Regions from separate parts of the Streptomyces sp. NPDC051243 genome, predicted to be linked through region 1. Evidence: riboswitches for the same ligand, from Rfam matches in the RefSeq annotation. Region 1 holds a riboswitch; the other holds the start of a gene.

The links. Region 1 has a riboswitch for glycine ahead of gcvT (glycine cleavage system aminomethyltransferase GcvT). Riboswitches for the same ligand answer to the same signal wherever they lie in the genome.
Region 2: linked by a shared signal. The riboswitch ahead of gcvP (aminomethyl-transferring glycine dehydrogenase) and the one ahead of gcvT (glycine cleavage system aminomethyltransferase GcvT) in region 1 are both predicted to bind glycine.

What each region holds. Positions count from the first base shown of each region.
Region 1 covers NZ_JBITES010000012.1:8,435-17,761, forward strand. Annotated here, with positions in the region: gene ACIBAG_RS29070 (4'-phosphopantetheinyl transferase family protein) at 1-145, opposite strand, end outside; gene ACIBAG_RS29075 (GNAT family N-acetyltransferase) at 452-1,660, shown strand; gene ACIBAG_RS29080 (L-serine ammonia-lyase) at 1,821-3,188, opposite strand; gene glyA (serine hydroxymethyltransferase) at 3,280-4,560, opposite strand; gene gcvH (glycine cleavage system protein GcvH) at 4,576-4,953, opposite strand; gene gcvT (glycine cleavage system aminomethyltransferase GcvT) at 5,096-6,217, opposite strand; glycine riboswitch at 6,397-6,495, opposite strand; gene ACIBAG_RS29100 (AAA family ATPase) at 6,665-7,339, shown strand; gene ACIBAG_RS29105 (enhanced serine sensitivity protein SseB) at 7,510-8,301, shown strand; gene ACIBAG_RS29110 (enhanced serine sensitivity protein SseB C-terminal domain-containing protein) at 8,487-9,287, shown strand.
Region 2 covers NZ_JBITES010000020.1:198,414-207,740, reverse strand. Annotated here, with positions in the region: gene ACIBAG_RS39595 (DUF881 domain-containing protein) at 1-260, shown strand, start outside; gene ACIBAG_RS39590 (FHA domain-containing protein) at 322-1,227, shown strand; gene ACIBAG_RS39585 (MerR family transcriptional regulator) at 1,269-2,006, shown strand; gene ACIBAG_RS39580 (bifunctional nuclease family protein) at 2,093-2,566, shown strand; gene ACIBAG_RS39575 (MerR family transcriptional regulator) at 2,830-3,531, shown strand; partial or broken gene ACIBAG_RS39570 (DNA polymerase IV) at 3,796-5,243, shown strand; gene ACIBAG_RS39565 (PRC-barrel domain-containing protein) at 5,885-6,256, opposite strand; glycine riboswitch at 6,371-6,466, shown strand; gene gcvP (aminomethyl-transferring glycine dehydrogenase) at 6,643-9,327, shown strand, end outside.

The DNA of each region.
Region 1 (9,327 bases):
GGTAGGGAGGGCGTCTACCGCGCGCGAGGCGGAGTTCCTCGTCGTCGAGCAGGGCCAGGTCGCCCGGGTCGAGTTCGTCCGGAACACGGCCGTGCCAGATGTGGACCGCGCCGGTCACGGCGAGACGGCCGCGGATGTGATTCATAGTCCGGTCACTTCGATAGACGGAGGGCGCACGGCCGACTCCATGGGAGAGAGGGAGTGGAAGCCAGTGCCCGCGACGACTGTCCCGTCCATGCCGCGACGGCCCGCGGTAACGGCGTCCCTCACTCTGAACCGCACGGCTATATCCGGGCTATACGGCCCGTCGACCCGTCACCAGGGCCGGGGCGACGGAAGGGCTGCGCGTATAGAGGCCGTATAGCGGGCGACCGGAGAGTTCCGCAGCGTGCCGTCTCAAGCGGAGCAGCGACACATACGGAGCAGGGTCGACATACAAGGGAGGCGGCTCATGGCCGACGTCGATGTCCGAGTCCTCACCAAGTCAGAGCACCGCGCCGCGCAGGACCTGGCGAGAGCGGCGCACCACACCTCCCCGATCTCCGACCGCGAATGGGCGTACGCGCAGGATCTCCACGAGCCCGGGCTGGCATTGGGCGCGTTCCTCGGCGGAGATCTGGTCGGCACGACATTCCTCCTGCGCTCACGACTCGCGCTGCCCGGCGGATCGACCGTGCCCATGGCCGCCGCGACCGGAATCGCCGTACGCGGCGACCGCACCCGGCGTGGAATCTTCACCCGGCTGCAGCGCGAAAGCCTGGACCTGGCCGCGGAACAGGGCTTCGCCGTGGTCGGCAGCCGGGTGAGCGAGGCGACGATCTACGGCCGCTTCGGCCACGGCGTCGGCAGCACGACCCGCGCGGTACGTCTGTACCCGCACGAAGCCCGGCTGCGGCCCGAGGTGCCCGCCGGAGGCGAGGTGCGGCTGATCGACGGCGAGGCGTCCATCGGCCTGCTGCCCCGGCTGTACGAGCGGCTCGGCCCCTACCGGCCCGGCGTGATCCAGCGTTCCGCGAGCTGGTGGAAGGCCAAGTGGGAGCCGCTGGTGCACTCGGGCAAGGGCGCCGTGGTCGCGGTCCACTCGGGGCCGGACGGTGACGACGGCTTCGCCGTGTACCAGGCGATGCGCAGCGGGGACTCCGGTGCCCGGGTCACCCTGATGGTCACGGACTTTCACGCGGCGAACCCGGAGGCCGTCGCCGGCCTGTGGCGCTTCCTGCTGGGCGTAGACCTGGTCGAGGAGGTGTGCGCACGCCGCCGACCGACCGACGAGCTGGTGGAGGGAATGCTGGTGGACTGGAGGGCCTGCCGCACCCACTCCCTCAACGACGACCTGTGGCTGCGACTGGTCGACGTACCCAAGGCACTCGACGCGCGCTCCTACCGCGACGGCGACCCATTCGTCCTGCAGATCACCGACGACTTCCTGCCCGCCAACTCCGGAAGCTTCCGTATCGCGCCCGACGGCGTGGAACCGACGTCGGATCAGCCTCAACTCACCCTGAGCGTCGATGCGTTGGCCATGGTCTACCTCGGCGGCATGAGCTTCACGACTCTGGCGGCAATCGGACTGCTGAGGGTGACCGACACCAAGGCCCTACCGAATGCGGACCGCCTGTTCGGCACGGACAAGGCAGCGTTCTGCGGAACGACGTTCTGACGCACCGCACCTTCGCCGCGCAGCTCGGACTGGCGCCCAGGCAGGGTGTCTTCCGGGTGGGGGCAGCACCTTGCCGAGCCGTTTCGGCAGCCACCAGGCGCGGACGGCGCGGGGCGCGCCCCGCCCGCAAGACACGAACCCCCTGGACAGGGCCCGTCCCTCAGCACTCGATGATGTTGACCGCCAGCCCGCCCCGAGCCGTCTCCTTGTACTTCACGCTCATGTCCGCACCCGTGTCCTTCATGGTCTTGATGACCTTGTCCAGGGACACCTTGTGCGAGCCGTCCCCCCGCATCGCCATCCGCGCCGCCGTGACCGCCTTCACCGCGGCCATGCCGTTGCGCTCGATGCAGGGGATCTGGACGAGGCCGCCGACCGGGTCGCAGGTGAGGCCGAGGTTGTGCTCCATGCCGATCTCGGCCGCGTTCTCGACCTGTTCGGGGCTGCCGCCGAGCACCTCCGCCAGCGCGCCCGCCGCCATCGAGCAGGCCGAGCCCACCTCGCCCTGGCAGCCGACCTCGGCGCCGGAGATGGAGGCGTTCTCCTTGAAGAGCATGCCGATGGCGCCGGCGGCCAGCAGGAAGCGGACCACGCCGTCCTCGTCCGCGCCCGGCACGAAGTTGATGTAGTAGTGCAGGACGGCGGGGATGATGCCGGCCGCGCCGTTGGTCGGGGCGGTGACGACCCGGCCGCCCGCGGCGTTCTCCTCGTTCACGGCCATCGCGTAGAGCGTGATCCACTCCATGGCGAGAGCCTTCGCGTCACCCTCGGAGCGCAGCTTGCGGGCCGTGTTCGCCGCCCGGCGGCGGACCTTCAGGCCGCCCGGCAGGATGCCCTCGCGCGACATCCCCCGTGCCACGCACTCCCGCATCACCTGCCAGATCTCCAGCAGGCCCGCGCGGATCTCGTCCTCCGTGCGCCAGGCCCGCTCGTTCTCCAGCATCAGCGACGAGATCGACAGGCCCGTCTCCCGCGTCAGGCGCAGCAGCTCGTCGCCCGTGCGGAACGGGTACTTCAGCACCGTGTCGTCCAGCTTGATGCGGTCCGCGCCGACCGCCTCCTCGTCGACGACGAAGCCGCCGCCCACCGAGTAGTACGTCTTGGACAGCAGCTCCGTCCCGGAGGCGTCGTACGCCCACAGCGTCATGCCGTTGGCGTGGTACGGCAGGGCCTTACGACGGTGCAGCACCATGTCGTCGTCGAAGGAGAACGCGATCTCCTGCTCGCCGAGCAGCCGGAGCCGGCCCGACGACTTGATCGCCTCGACCCGCTCGTCCGCCGTCTCCACGTCCACCGTCCGCGGCGATGAGCCCTCCAGGCCCAGCAGCACCGCCTTCGGGGTGCCGTGGCCATGGCCGGTCGCGCCGAGCGAGCCGTACAGCTCGGACCGTACCGACGCGACGGAGGACAGCAGGTCCTCGTTGCGCAGCCGACGGGCGAACATACGAGCCGCTCGCATCGGGCCGACCGTGTGGGAGCTCGACGGGCCGATGCCGATCGAGAACAGGTCGAAGACCGAGATGGCCACGGGGACTCCTCAATACGGGGTGGTGCAGAAGGTTCTGCGGGGTGCCCCGCTCGCTCACTGACCAGTGTGCGGGACACCCCACAAAAAGGAACTACTTGTTCAGACCGGGGTACAGCGGGTGCTTGTCGGCGAGGGCCTTGACCCGGGCCTTCAGTGCCTGCGCGTCGTACGACGGCTTGAGCGTCTCGGCGATGACGTCCGCGACCTCGGTGAAGTCCTCGGCGGTGAAGCCGCGCGTGGCCAGCGCCGGGGTGCCGATGCGCAGACCGGACGTCACCATCGGCGGACGCGGGTCGTTGGGGACGGCGTTGCGGTTCACCGTGATGCCGACCTCGTGGAGACGGTCCTCGGCCTGCTGCCCGTCCAGCTCGGACTCGCGCAGGTCGACCAGGATCAGGTGCACGTCCGTACCGCCGGACAGTACGTTCACCCCCGCCTCACGGGCGTCGGCCGCGGTCAGCCGCTCGGCGAGGATCTTCGCGCCCTCCACCGTACGGCGCTGGCGCTCCTTGAACTCCTCCGACGCGGCGACCTTGAAGGAGACCGCCTTGGCCGCGATCACATGCTCCAGCGGGCCGCCCTGGAAACCGGGGAAGACCGAGGAGTTCAGCTTCTTCGCGAAGTCCTTCTTCGCGAGGATGATGCCGCCGCGCGGGCCGCCGAGGGTCTTGTGCGTGGTGGAGGTGACGACATCGGCGTACTGGACCGGGTTGGGGTGCAGCCCGGCCGCGACCAGCCCGGCGAAGTGCGCCATGTCCACCCACAGGTACGCCTCGACCTCGTCGGCGATCCGCCGGAACTCCGCGAAGTCCAGCTGCCGCGGGTACGCCGACCACCCCGCGATGATCACCTTCGGCCGGTGCTCCTTGGCCAGGCGCTCGACCTCGGCCATGTCGACCAGACCGGAGTCGTCCACGTGGTACGGGACCACGTTGAACTGCTTGCCCGAGAAGTTCAGCCGCATCCCGTGGGTGAGATGGCCGCCGTGCGCGAGGTCCAGGCCGAGGATGGTGTCCCCGGGCTGGGCGAGGGCGAACAGGGCGGCCTGGTTGGCGGAGGCGCCGGAGTGCGGCTGGACGTTGGCGTACTCGGCGCCGAACAGCTCCTTGACCCGGTCGATGGCGATCTGCTCGGCGACGTCGACGTGCTCACAGCCGCCGTAGTAGCGGCGGCCCGGGTAGCCCTCGGCGTACTTGTTGGTCAGGACCGAGCCCTGCGCCTCCATGACCGCGACCGGCGCGAAGTTCTCGGAGGCGATCATCTCCAGGGTGGACTGCTGACGCTCCAGCTCGGCGTCGACCGCGGCGGCGACGGCCGGGTCGAGCTCGTGCAGGGACGTGTTCAGAAGCGACTTGTCGGATGTGGCAGACATATGGGGTACGACTCCTCAGCCGGCGGTGTGGGCGGCGTACTCGTCCGCGGAGAGCAGGTCGGCCGGCTCCTCCGTGACGCGTACCTTGAACAGCCAGCCGCCCTCGAAGGGGGCGGAGTTCACCAGCGCCGGGTCGTTCACCACGTCCTCGTTGATCTCGGTGACCTCGCCGGTGACCGGGGAGTACAGGTCGGAGACGGACTTGGTCGACTCCAGCTCGCCGCAGGTGTCACCCGCGGTCACGGTCGAGCCGACCTCGGGGAGCTGGGCGTAGACGACATCGCCGAGCGCGTTGGCCGCGAACTCGGTGATGCCGACCGTCGCGACGCCGTCCTCGGCGGTCGACAGCCACTCGTGCTCCTTGCTGTAGCGCAGCTGCTGGGGGTTGCTCATGGCCTGAATTCTCCTGTACGCGCGGGAGTGGTGATGAGTGGGGGACTGCTGAGAACGTGTGTGAGCAGCGGAAATGTGCGCAGGGTCACGCACGCGCCGCTGTCAGTCTGTCTTTCCGGCGCTGGATCCGCCGCTTCGAGTGTTACTTCTGCCGCTTGTAGAACGGCAGCGCCACGACCTCGTACGGCTCGTGGCTGCCGCGGATGTCCACGCCGACCCCGGCCGTGCCCGGCGCCGAGTGCGCCGCGTCGACGTACGCCATCGCGATCGGCTTGCCCAGCGTGGGCGAGGGCGCGCCGGAGGTGACCTCGCCGATCACCTCGCCGCCGGCGACGACCGCCATCCCGGCACGCGGGACACGGCGGCCCTCGGCGACCAGGCCGACGAGGACGCGGGGCGGGTTCTCGGTGGCCCGGGTGGCGGCCTCCTGCAGCGCCGTACGCCCGACGAAGTCGCCCTCCTTCTCGAACTTCACCACCCGGCCGAGCCCGGCGTCGAAGGGAGTGAGGGAGGTGGAGAGCTCATGGCCGTACAGCGGCATGCCCGCCTCCAGGCGCAGCGTGTCCCGGCAGGACAGACCGCACGGCACCAGACCGACGCCCTCGCCCGCCTTGGTCAGCGCCTGCCACAGCTCGACGGCGTGCTCCGGCTTCACGAACAGCTCGAAGCCGTCCTCGCCGGTGTAGCCGGTGCGGGCGATGAGGGCGGGGACGCCGGCGACGGTGCCGGGCAGACCGGCGTAGTACTTCAGCCCGTCCAGGTCGGCGTCGGTGAGGGACTTCAGGATGCCGGGGGACTCGGGGCCCTGGACGGCGATCAGCGCGTAGGCGTCCCGGTCGTCGCGGACCTCGGCGTCGAAGCCGGCGGAACGCTCCACCAGCGCGTCCAGCACGATCTGGGCGTTGGAGGCGTTGGCGACGACCATGTACTCGGTCTCGGCGAGCCGGTAGACGATCAGGTCGTCGAGGATGCCGCCGTCGGCCTGGCAGATCATGGTGTAGCGGGCGCGGCCGACACCGACGGAGGCGATGTTGCCGACGAGGGCGTAGTTCAGCAGCCGGGCCGCGTCCGGGCCCGTCACCGTGATCTCGCCCATGTGCGAGAGGTCGAACAGTCCGGCCTTGGTGCGCACGGCGTTGTGCTCGTCGCGCTCGGAGCCGTAGCGAAGCGGCATGTCCCAGCCGGCGAAGTCGGTCATCGTCGCGCCGAGCGAGCGATGCAGGGCATCGAGCGCGGTGTGACGGAGTTCTCCTGTACTGCTCATCGGTCGGTCGTCTCCAAGGGCAAGACATCTCGGGCGAGGTCGTTCCTCCCCATCTGTCATCGGAACCTGAGAGGTTCGCCAGGACCGCCACAGGGACGATCACGGCTTGCACCTTGGGTGGGGTCGCACCGCTTCTCGAAGAGCTCGCAGAGAGGGGGCGGCCCGCTTTTCAGATGTGCCTCGCCCGCGCGGTAACGGGGCCTGAGAGATTCAAGGGAGGGACTTGCTCCTTCGGCGCCCCAGCGATGGACTGCTGAGGACTCTCCCGCGCGGATTCAAACGGCCGGTATGCAGTTGGCGCGCACATCATTGCACGCCGGGCTCGTCTTCGGCAGGGCTGTGTCTGTAACCGGCTTGTGGCAGTAAGCGAACGAAAATGCGAGAGATCATCCATTACCTTCTCTTTACGCTCAGTGGGGAAGGGACTCCTGACCCCGGAGGAGGACGATGACGGTGAACCGCACCACGGCGTACGCCACGACCTCGGGCATCGCGCTGCCCAAGCAGCCCGCGGCCCCCTGTGTCGAAGTCCGCGGCAAGCGCATCCCAGCCGTGGTCCGCGACCTGCGCGAGCGCTCCGGCCGCAGCCCGCACGCCCTGCTCTTCGGCCCCAGGGACCTCGTCGTGATCACCGGCCTGCCCGGCAGCGGCAAGTCCACCCTGATGAAGCGCGCGGTGAAGGGCATCCGCATCGACTCCCAGGACGCCCGGGACCGCTGGGACGCCCGCATGCCCGGCTTCTTCCCCTACGCCCTCTACCGCCCCCTGGTGCGCCTCGCGCACTACGCCGGACTGCGCCGCGCCCTGCGCTCCGGCGAGGGTGTCGTCGTGCACGACTGCGGCACGCAGGCCTGGGTGCGCGGCTGGCTGGCCCGCGAGGCCCGCCGCCGCGGCGGCACCCTGCACCTGCTGCTGCTCGACGTCACCCCGGACACGGCCCTGGAAGGCCAGCGCGAGCGCGGCCGAGGCGTCTCGCGGTACGCCTTCCTGCGCCACCGCAGAGCGGCCGCCCGACTGCTGCGCTCGGTGGAGAAGGGGCACCTGCCCCGGGGCTGCGGCTCGGCGGTGCTGGTCGACCGCTCGGCGGCGGACGTACTGCGCCGGATCGGGTTCACCGGCTGACCGGCCGTATACGTTCGGCGTTCGCGGACCGGCCGGACACGTACTGGACGCCTGCATGTCCGGACACGTACCGGACGCGTGTATGAGTCGCCCTGCCGTGGACCTGCGCGGGCCGGACACCGGATAGCCTTCTGAGCCACAGACGTGGTTCACAGCAGGCGGTCATTGAGATGGACTTCCCAGCGGATCTCCCCGCGGACTTCCCGGCACAGGCGCAGCTCCACCCGCACGGCGGCTGGCCCGGCAACGAGTTGGAGGAGGTGCTCTCGGCCTCCCTCGGCCTGCCGTCGGCGGGCGGCCGGATCATCGAGGTGCTGGGCCGCAGCTTCGTCTGGGTGCCCCTGCCCAACGGCGGCGGCCCGCACAGCGGCCCGCTGGACCTGCCCACGGTGGAGATGGGCGGCCAGGCATACGTCCCCGTCTTCAGCTCCGAGGAACAGTTCCGCCAGGTCGTCGGCTCCCACATGTCGTACACCATCGCCCCCGCCGTCGAGTTCGCCCGCGGCCTGCCCCCGCAGGTGGGCATCGCCGTGAACCCCGACGGCGTGGTCGGCGTCCCCCTGCCCCCCGCCGCGGTGGCCGAGCTCTGCCGGGTGGGCCGCACCCCACTGGACGGCCTCACCTCCGGCGGCCGCGTCAAGCTCTACGAGCCCGACTGGCAGGAGGACCCGGTCGACTTCCTCGCGACGGCCTCGGCCGAGTTCGCGGAGACCGGCGTGATCACGACGGCCCGCCGCTGCCTGGCCGCCATCGAGATGTCCACCCCGGTGATGTTCATAGGCGTGGAACTCTCGGTATGGGACGGCGACTTGCGAGCGGCCCCCATGAACGCCCTGGCCCGAGCCCTGGGCCGCACGCCGGTGCAGTGGCCGGTCAACCTGGTCCTGATGGACGTGGCCCAGGACCCGGTGATCGACTGGCTGCGCCAGAAGGTACGCCCCTTTTATCAGCGGGATTTCTAGACGCCCGTGAGGGCAACGCCGCCAGGGGCGCGGGGCTGTATCGATATGCGGCTCCGCCGCGGGGGCGCGATCACCCCCCACGGCCCGCAGACGGCAGACCGCATCAAGTCCCGAGCTCTCCCCGGCTCTCCCAGCGGAGCGCCTAAGCTGGGCACACAGCCATTTTCCCGAAGGGGCGGTAAATCGTGAGCGCGAGCGGCACTACCTCGACCGGACAGGTCGAGAACATGCTGCGCCAGGTGACCCCCGGGCGCTACGACGCCTACGAGGCCCTCCTGCGCGCGCTCGCGACCCCCTCCACCGGCCAGGTCTGGATGCTGCTGTGGCACGGCCAGGCCGGCTCCCCGGACGCCCAGTACGGAAACATGGAGGTCGACGGCTACGGCTACGCCCCCTGCGTCACCTCCGCCCAGGAGCTGTCGGCCAGCGGCTGGAACCGCAGTTACGAGGTCGTCGACGGAGTCGACGTGGCCCGCACCCTCTACCCGGACCACTACGGCCTGTGGCTGAACCCGCACGCCCCGGGCGGCGGCGTCGGCATCCCCTGGCTCGACCTGCGGCGCATCGCCACGGGCCTGGACCGCCAGCCCGCCGGTCCCCTTCGCCTGTCGGAACCCGGCATCGAGATCCCGCAGTTCTACGCCCTGCTCGCGCAGAACGCCCACCGCACCCCGGCCGTCCGCTCCCTGCGCCGCGCCTGGGTGCAGCCGGCGCTCGGCGCGCCGTATCTCGCCATCGGGCTCGACGTGTACGACACCAGTCCGCCCGCCGTGGACTCGGTGCGCTCGATGATGTCGCAGTCGATCGGCGCCGTACCGGACGGCCTCCCCGTCTCGACCGTGGCGATGTCCGACGAGTACGACCCGGTCGCGATGTGGATGCGCGCCAACGGCCGCCCCTTCTACGACCGCGAGGCGCACGCGGCGGCCCCCGCGCAGGCTCCGGCGGCCGGCTACGGCTACCCACCGGCACAGGGCCGTTACTGATCATCGACCGGCTAACCTACTGTTCAGTCCGCAGCCCGGA
Region 2 (9,327 bases), on a different contig from region 1:
TACGCGTAGTCGCCGGCACGTATCTGACGGATTCCGGGAACAGCGTGGGCGTCGACGGGAACAAGATCAACGCTCCCTTTCGTTTCAAGGTCATCGGCAAGCCGCAGGACCTCGAACCGGCGCTCAACATCCCTGGAGGCGTGGTGCAGACTCTCGAGAAGGAGCAGGCCACCGTGACCATCGAGCGGTCGGACAAGATCGTCGTGGACGCCTTGCGAGCGGCGAAGCGGCCTGACTACGCTCGGTCGTCCTCGCAGTGAACCGGCGGTGCATGGGGGACGTCCGGCGAGGGCATGAGGTTGCGGGGGGTCGGCGCACCGAATGGGTGGTGCGTGGTGGAAACTGTCTGGTGGAGACGGACGTTGTCAGGATGTCCGGGTCGGCCAGAGTGTTGAGTCAGGGTTCGTCCTGCCCCACGGGCGGGTCTGTTTCGGTCAAGGGGAATCGCCCGTGAAGTTGTTTGCGAAGTTGTTCGGCAAGAGCGCGCGAGAGGGCAGCGACAACGCGACCGCTCGTCATCGCGCACAGGGGGACGATGAGGGCCAGCGCCCGCTGTTCAGGGATCAGGTGCCTGGTCCGGGCGGTGACATTTCCGGAGGTCAGGGCGCGCCGTCAGTTGACCCTGGCCAGTCCGGCGGCATAGGTTTCGGGCAACCGTCAACCTCAAGTACGGGTGGAGGGTTTTCCCCGATGTCGGCCCTGGTGTGTACGAGGTGCGGTAACCGCAACGCGGAGAACAGCCGCTTCTGTTCCAACTGTGGTGCGCCGCTGCGGGCCGGTGCGGCGGCCGAGCGCCCGTCCGAGACGACCTCCACGATCTCCATCTCCGGTCTTGAGGCGTACGACGCCGAGGCCACCGGCCAGACGCCGATCCCGGCGCTGTCTCCCGAGGCCCAGGCGGCCGTCGACGCGCTGCCGCTGGGCTCCGCGTTGCTGGTGGTGCGTCGGGGGCCGAACTCCGGCAGCCGCTTCCTCCTGGACGGTGACCTGACCACCGCCGGGCGGCACCCGCAGAGCGACATCTTCCTGGACGACGTGACGGTCTCGCGTCGGCACGTGGAGTTCCGTCGCGCCCAGGACGGCTCGTTCACCGTGGCCGACGTCGGCAGCCTGAACGGCACGTACGTCAACCGTGAGCGGATTGACCAGGTCGCTCTGAACAACGGTGACGAGGTGCAGATCGGCAAGTACCGGCTGGTCTTCTACGCGAGCCAGCGGGGCTACTGACCCTCCCCCGGAGTCCATCCGGGGAAACCCAGGGAAGGTCCATGCTGAAAACACCGAGCGGCGGTGCCCGGCCCGGCGCCGCCGCCACGGCCGGTCGGCTGATGAGCATCGGCACGGTCCTGAACGTGCTGCGTGACGAGTTCCCTGACATCACCATCTCCAAGATCCGCTTTCTGGAGTCGGAGGGGCTCGTCGAGCCGCAGCGAACGCCGTCGGGGTACCGCAAGTTCAGTGCGCAGGACGTGGAGCGGCTCGGTCATGTCCTGCGGATGCAGCGGGACCACTATCTGCCGCTCAAGGTGATCCGCGAGCACCTGGACGCCATGGAGCGCGGTGAGGCCGCGCCGCTGCCCGCCCTGTGCCGTCAGCGGGACAACGAAGCCGTACTGGAGCCCGTCGAGGGACCCACGGCGGCCCGGATAGGGCGGGCGGAGTTGCTCGTGGCCGCCGGGATCGGTGAGCGCGAGCTCGAGGAGTGGGAGTCGTACGGCCTGATCGCTCCGCTGCCGGACGGGGCGTACGACGCCGAGGCGGTCACCGTGGCCTCACTCGTCACCGAGCTGGGGCGGTTCGGGATCGAGCCGAGGCATCTGCGGGTGATGAAGGCTGCGGCCGACCGTGAGGCCGGGCTCGTGGACCAGGTCGTGGCACCGCTCAGGCGGCACCGCAACCCGCAGACCAGGGCACACGCCGAAGCCCGTGCCAAGGAACTGGCGGGGCTCACGGTGAAGCTGCACGCCGCGCTGGTGCAGACCGCTCTCGGGGTACGGCTGCCCTGAGCGGGAGAGGCCCGGGGAAGGCCGGATCGGCCACCCGTTCTCGGCCCGACTACCCAAACGTCCCGAGCACGGCCTAGGGTTGCTGTGTGAACGAGCTCGATGTCGTAGGTGTCCGGGTGGAAATGCCCTCCAACCAACCGATCGTGCTCCTGCGCGAAGTGGGAGGCGACCGCTACCTCCCCATCTGGATCGGGCCGGGGGAGGCGACAGCGATCGCCTTCGCCCAGCAGGGCATGGCCCCCGCGCGACCGCTGACCCACGACCTGTTCAAGGACGTGCTGGAGGCCGTCGGCCAGGAGCTCACCGAAGTACGCATCACGGATCTGCGTGAGGGCGTCTTCTACGCCGAGCTGGTCTTCGCCAGCGGCGTCGAGGTGAGCGCCCGCCCGTCCGATGCCATAGCGCTGGCCCTGCGCACCGGAACGCCGATCTACGGCAGCGACGGCGTGCTCGACGACGCGGGCATCGCGATCCCGGACGAGCAGGAGGACGAGGTGGAGAAGTTCCGCGAGTTCCTCGACCAGATCTCGCCCGAGGACTTCGGCACCAGCAGTCAGTGAGGCGGTGTGGGCGGCCCGGCGGGCTCGCGGTCCGTGATCGGGCGGCCTACCGCCGGTTACAGCTCAAATGCCGGCATTTGCCGACGGCGAGTGAGAGCGTCCTGAGGCCTGCGCCGAGCGCATTCGGCTAGCCTTTCCCCGCGGTGGGGTGCGGGAAACCACTCCTAGGGTGATTATCACTCGGCGTGCCGAGTGTGGCGATCGTTGACGCACCCCTGGTGACTGCCTACCGTCGAGAAGGCAGGTCAAGGACGGAGGTCGGCGTGAGAAGCAGCGGCGACGGTTCGGGTGGGGGCGCCCCCGGGCGTAGTCTCGGGGCGGGCGGATCGTACCCTCCCCCGAGTTCTCAACTTCGTTCGAGCAGGGGGTACCCCCATCCCGGCAGCCCGCTTCAGGGCAGCGCGGCCGATCACGCTCCGAAGCGACCGACGGCCGTGCCGAGCAGCGGCGGAGGGGCGGCGTCCATGGAAACCGAGCAGATCGGCTACCGCGGTCCGACGGCGTGTGCGGCCGCCGGCATCACCTACCGGCAGCTCGACTACTGGGCGCGCACCGGCCTGGTCGAGCCGAGCGTGCGGCCCGCGTACGGGTCGGGGACGCAGCGGCTGTACAGCTTCCGGGACGTCGTCGTCCTGAAGATCGTCAAGCGGTTCCTCGACACCGGTGTGTCGCTGCAGAACATCCGTACCGCCGTGCAGCACCTGCGGGAGCGCGGCTTTCGTGATCTGGAGCGCATGACGCTGATGAGCGACGGCGCGACGGTGTACGAGTGCACCTCGCCTGACGAGGTCCACGCGCTGCTCCAGGGTGGGCAGGGGATCTTCGGGATCGCCGTGGGTGTGGTGTGGCGGGACGTCGAGAGCGCCTTGTCGCAGTTGCACGGGGAGCGTATCGACACCGGGGAAACGCTGGTCGGGCACAATCCGGCGGACGAGCTGGCTCGGCGGCGTAATCGAGCGGTTTGAGGGGGTTGCCGGGCGGCCTGGTCGGACGGTCACCGAGGGGTTGGCTCGGTGGTCTGACCAGGTGGCCCGATGGGTTGGGCCGATGGGTTGGGCCGATGGGTTGTACCGGCGGTGTGGTCGGCTGGTCTGTGCGGTCCGAGCGGCCGTCGTCCGGGGCTTGGGAGCTGCCGGGCGGGATGGGGCCCGTGGTCGATCCGGCCGGTGGTCGACTGGCTGGGCCTTTGCGGCGGGGGATTGTCAGTGGCGTGAGGCAGCATCGGAGATGTGAGAAACGCGCCCACGATCCTGCATCTCGACATGGATGCCTTCTACGCCTCGGTGGAGCAGGCATCCAAGCCGAGCCTGCGCGGGAAAGCCGTGATCGTGGGCGGGCTCGGGCCGCGTGGAGTCGTCGCCACCGCGTCCTATGAGGCCCGGGTCTTCGGCGTCCACTCCGCGATGCCGATGGCTCAGGCGCGTCGGCTGGCGCCGAATGCCGCTTATCTCGTGCCGCGGTTCGGGATCTACCGCGAGATCAGCGACCAGGTCATGGGGCTGCTGCGGGAGCTGTCGCCGCTGGTGGAGCCGCTCAGTCTGGACGAGGCGTTCGTGGATCTGGAGGCCGCGGGAGCGGCGTGGGACGAGCAGTCGGCGCGGCTGGTGGGGACGAAGCTGCGTGCCGACATACGGGCGGCCACCGGGCTTGCGGGGTCCGTGGGGCTGGCCGCGTCCAAGATGCTGGCGAAGATCGCCTCGGAGGAGGCCAAGCCCGATGGGCTGGTGTTGATCGAGCCGGGGACCGAGAGGGCGTTGCTCGGGCCGATGTCCGTGCGGACGTTGCCGGGGGTGGGGCCGGCCACGGGGGATCATCTGCGGCGGGCCGGGATCCACACGGTCGACGAGATCGCGGAGGCGGGGGAGGACGAGCTCGTGCGGCTGCTCGGCAAGGCGCATGGGCACGCCCTGTACGCCATGGCGCTGGCGCACGACGAGCGGCCCGTGGTGGCCGAACGGGAGGCCAAGTCGGTGTCGGTCGAGGACACGTACGACGTGGACATTCATGACCGGGTCCGGGTGGGGCTGGAGGTGCAGCGGCTGGCCGACCGTTGTGTGCGGCGGTTGCGGGGGGCCGGGTTGTCCGGGCGGACGATCGTGCTGAAGGTGCGGCGGTACGACTTCTCCACCCTGACGCGGTCCGAGACGCTGCGTGGGCCTACGGATGATCCGGCGGTGGTGCGGGAGGCTGCGGCGCGGTTGCTGGAGGCCGTGGACACGACGGGGGGTGTACGGCTGCTGGGGGTCGGGGTGAGCGGCTTGGCCGACTACACGCAGGAGGATCTGTTCGCGCAGGCGGCGGGGGAGCGGGTCGAGCAGAGCGAGGAGGAGGGGGATCGGGAGGAGCGCGAGGAGGAGCGGGACGTTGTGCCCGTCGAGCGGCGGTGGGTTGCGGGGCACGATGTGCGGCACGTCGAGTACGGGCATGGGTGGGTGCAGGGGAGTGGGCTGGGGCGGGTGACTGTGCGGTTCGAGACGCCTGGGTCGGAGCCGGGGCGGGTGCGGACGTTTCGGGTTGATGATCCGGGGTTGGCGGCGGCGGATCCGTTGCCGTTGGTGGCGGGGAGAGCGGGGGGTGCGGGGGCGGGGGAGGCGGCGGGGGTGGAGGGGGAGAGCTCGGAGGTAGCGCCGCGTGTGATGCCGGGCGGGTAGGGGGTGCGGCTGGCTCACGGCGTGAACCGTTCGGGCGTGGAGCGCGTTCGGGCGTGGAGCGTCTGGTGGCTTGGCTGCGTTCCCGGGGTTGTGGTTGCGGTAGGAGTGGGTCGCGCGACCCGGCGCTTGCGGGGTGCCGCCTGCGCCCACCCGTGCCGCCCCAGCGGCACGACTGCCCGCAGGCTGGGTGGGCTGGGTGCTCGCGGGCTGGGTGGGTTGGGAGGGCTGGGGTGCCCGCAGGCTGGGTGAGCCCGGGTGCGCAGGCTTGGTGGACTGGGTGCCTGCGGCTGTGTGGGCGTGGGTGCGGGAGGCTGCGTGGGGTGGTTGCCGGCGGGCTGTGGGCGCCGGTGGGCAGGCTGGGTGGGCTGGGCGCGTGCATGCGGCTGCGCGGGCATGGGAGCGGCAGGCTGGGTGGGTTGGGTGCCGCGGGCTGTGAGCGGCCGCGCCAGCCGCGCCGGTCTGGGTCCGCAGGGTTCGTGGGCTGGGTGCCTGCGGCTGCGCTGGGATTTGCACGCTGGGTGGGGTGGGTGCTCGCAGGTTGTGTGGGCGTGCGGGGCTGCAGGTTGGGTGGGGTGGGTGCTCGCCAGGCTGGGTGGGGGCGGGTCCGCGAGGTGTGTGGGTGTGTGGGATGGCTGGCTGGTGGGTGTGCGGGCGCCTGGCTGGTGGGTCAGGTGTCCTCTCTGCCTGCCAAGTTGCCGAAGTCTCGGTCCGGGATGGGGGGTGGAGCGGCCACGTCGAGGCCGTAGTGGTGGTAGAGCTGGAGTTCCTGTTCGGGGGAGAGGTGGCGGCCTACGCCGAAGTCGGGGGCGTCCTTGATCAGGGCGCGGTCGAAGGGGACGTGGAGGGTGCCCTCTACGAGTTCGCTGGGCTCCAGGGGGACGAAGGCGTCCCGGGAGAACAGGCCGGTGCGTATCGCAGCCCATTCCGGCACTCCGGTGGCGTCGTCGAGATAGACCTCGTCGATGGTGCCGATCTTGGTGCCGTTGCGGTCGAAGGCCTTGCGGCCGATCAGGTTGCGCGGATCGATGTCGGTCTGCACGGGCCCTCCACTTGGTCGCAACTCATCCGTAAGCACTACGAAAAGGCACATTGGTGAGTGCGGCCACTCGAAGGTCCGTGCGTTGACCTCGCTGGTAGGCTTGCTAGCGGCTGCTGACCCCGTGCGGGAGAGTCCTCCGGACACCATCGGAGGCGCCGAAGGAGCAAATCCTCCCCGGAATCTCTCAGGCACACGTACCGCACGGACGAGGTCACTCTGGAAAGCAGGGCGGGTGTCGACGGCTTCCGCTCTCACCGACGGTGAAAGCCGGGAGCCTTTGGGTGACCCGGTGAAGCTCTCAGGTTGAGATGACAGAGGGGGAGGCCGTCCGGGTACCCGTGCCGTGGTGCCCCTCGAAGGTCGCGTCAGACCAGGAGGCCTCCGCAATGACCGCCCATCGCATTCCGCTCTCCGAGCTCGAACAAGGGATTCCCTTCGAGCAGCGTCATATCGGTCCCGACCATGAGGCCCGGGCCAAGATGCTCGCCCAGGTCGGGTACGGCTCGCTCGACGAGCTGACCGCCGCGGCGGTGCCGGATGTGATCAAGAACGCCGACTCGCTCGATCTGCCCGGGGCGCGCACCGAGGCCGAGGTGCTGGCCGAGCTGCGGTCGCTCGCCGATCGCAACGAGGTGCTGGCCTCGATGATCGGGCTCGGGTACTACGGCACCTTCACGCCGCCGGTCATCCTGCGGAATGTCATGGAGAACCCTGCCTGGTACACCGCGTACACGCCGTACCAGCCCGAGATCTCGCAGGGGCGGCTCGAGGCCCTGCTGAACTTCCAGACGATGGTCGCCGAGCTCACCGGGCTGCCGACCTCCGGTGCCTCGCTGCTCGACGAGGGGACGGCGGCTGCCGAGGCCATGGCCCTGTCCCGGCGTATGGGCAGGAACAAGAAGGGGCTGTTCCTGGTCGACGCGGATGTGCTTCCGCAGACCATCGCCGTGATCGAGACCCGTGCCGAGCCGACCGGTGTGGAGGTCGTCGTCGCCGACCTCAGTGGCGGGATTCCGGCCGACGTCGCCGCGCGTGAGATCAACGGCGTGCTCCTGCAGTACCCGGGCGCCTCCGGTGTTGTACGGGACATCAAGCCGGTCATCGACCAGGCTCACGAGCTCGGTGCGCTCGTCACCGTCGCCGCCGATCTGCTCGCGCTCACGCTGCTGAAGTCGCCCGGTGAGCTCGGGGCGGACATCGCGGTCGGGACGACGCAGCGGTTCGGTGTGCCGATGGGCTTCGGCGGGCCGCACGCCGGCTACATGGCCGTGCACGAGAAGTTCGCGCGCAGCCTGCCGGGGCGGCTCGTGGGCGTGTCCGTGGACGCGGACGGGAACAGGGCGTACCGGCTGGCCCTGCAGACGCGTGAGCAGCACATCCGGCGGGAGAAGGCGACCAGCAACATCTGCACCGCCCAGGTGCTGCTCGCCGTGATGGCCGGAATGTACGCCGTGTACCACGGGCCCGAGGGGCTGCAGAGCATCGCCCGGCGGACCCATCGGTACGCCGCCATCCTCGCCGCGGGGCTCACGGCGGGTGGGGCGGAGGTGGTGCACGGTGCCTTCTTCGACACCTTGACCGTGCGGGTGCCCGCGAAGGCCGCCGAGGTCGTCGCCGCCGCCCGGCAGAACGGCGTCAACTTGCGTCTCGTCGACGCCGACCACGTGTCCATCGCCTGCGACGAGACCACTACGCGGACCCAACTGACCGCCGTATGGACGGCGTTCGGGATCGAGGGGGACATCGAGGCGCTGGACGCGCAGACGGAGGAGGCGCTTCCGGGCGGGCTGCTGCGCGGCGACGAGTACCTCACGCACCCCGTTTTCCACCAGCACCGCTCCGAGACGGCGATGCTGCGCTACCTGCGCAGGCTCGCCGACCGTGACTACGCGCTCGACCGCGGCATGATTCCGCTGGGCTCCTGCACGATGAAGCTCAACGCGACCACCGAGATGGAGCCGGTCACCTGGCCCGAGTTCGGGCAGCTGCACCCCTTCGCGCCCGCGGAGCAGGCGCAGGGCTATCTGACGCTCATCCGCGAGCTGGAGGAACGTCTCGCCGAGGTCACCGGCTACGACAAGGTGTCGCTGCAGCCGAACGCCGGGTCGCAGGGTGAGCTGGCCGGGCTGCTCGCCGTACGCGGGTACCACCGGGCCAACGGCGACGAGCAGCGGGTCGTGTGCCTCATTCCGTCGTCGGCGCACGGGACCAATGCCGCGAGCGCTGTGATGGCCGGCATGAAGGTCGTCGTCGTGAAGACCGCCGAGGACGGCGAGATCGACGTCGAGGACCTGCGGGCGAAGATCCAGCAGTACCGGGACGAACTCGCGGTGCTGATGATCACGTACCCGTCGACACACGGTGTGTTCGAGGAGCACGTCGCCGACATCTGCGCGCAGGTGCACGACGCGGGCGGGCAGGTGTACGTCGACGGCGCGAACCTCAACGCCCTTGTGGGGCTTGCCAAGCCGGGGCACTTCGGCGGGGACGTGTCCCACCTGAACCTGCACAAGACCTTCTGCATTCCGCACGGCGGTGGCGGCCCGGGAGTCGGGCCCGTCGCCGTGCGCGCCCACCTGGCGCCGTATCTGCCGAACCACCCGCTGCAGCCCGCCGCCGGGCCCGAGACGGGCGTCGGCCCGATTTCGGCCGCGCCCTGGGGCTCCGCGGGGATCCTGCCGATCTCGTGGGCGTACGTCCGGCTCATGGGCGGCGAGGGGCTCAAGCGGGCCACGCAGGTGGCGGTGCTGTCCGCCAACTACGTCGCCAAGCGCCTGGAGCCGCACTACCCGGTGCTCTACACCGGACCGGGTGGGCTCGTAGCGCACGAGTGCATCATCGACCTGCGGCCGCTGACCAAGGCGACCGGAGTGAGTGTCGACGACGTGGCCAAGCGGCTCATCGACTACGGCTTCCACGCGCCGACGATGTCGTTCCCGGTGGCCGGAACGCTGATGATCGAGCCGACCGAGTCCGAGGACCTGGCCGAACTCGACCGGTTCTGCGAGGCGATGATCGCCATCCGTGCGGAGATCGAGAAGGTCGGATCGGGCGAGTGGCCCGCCGAGGAC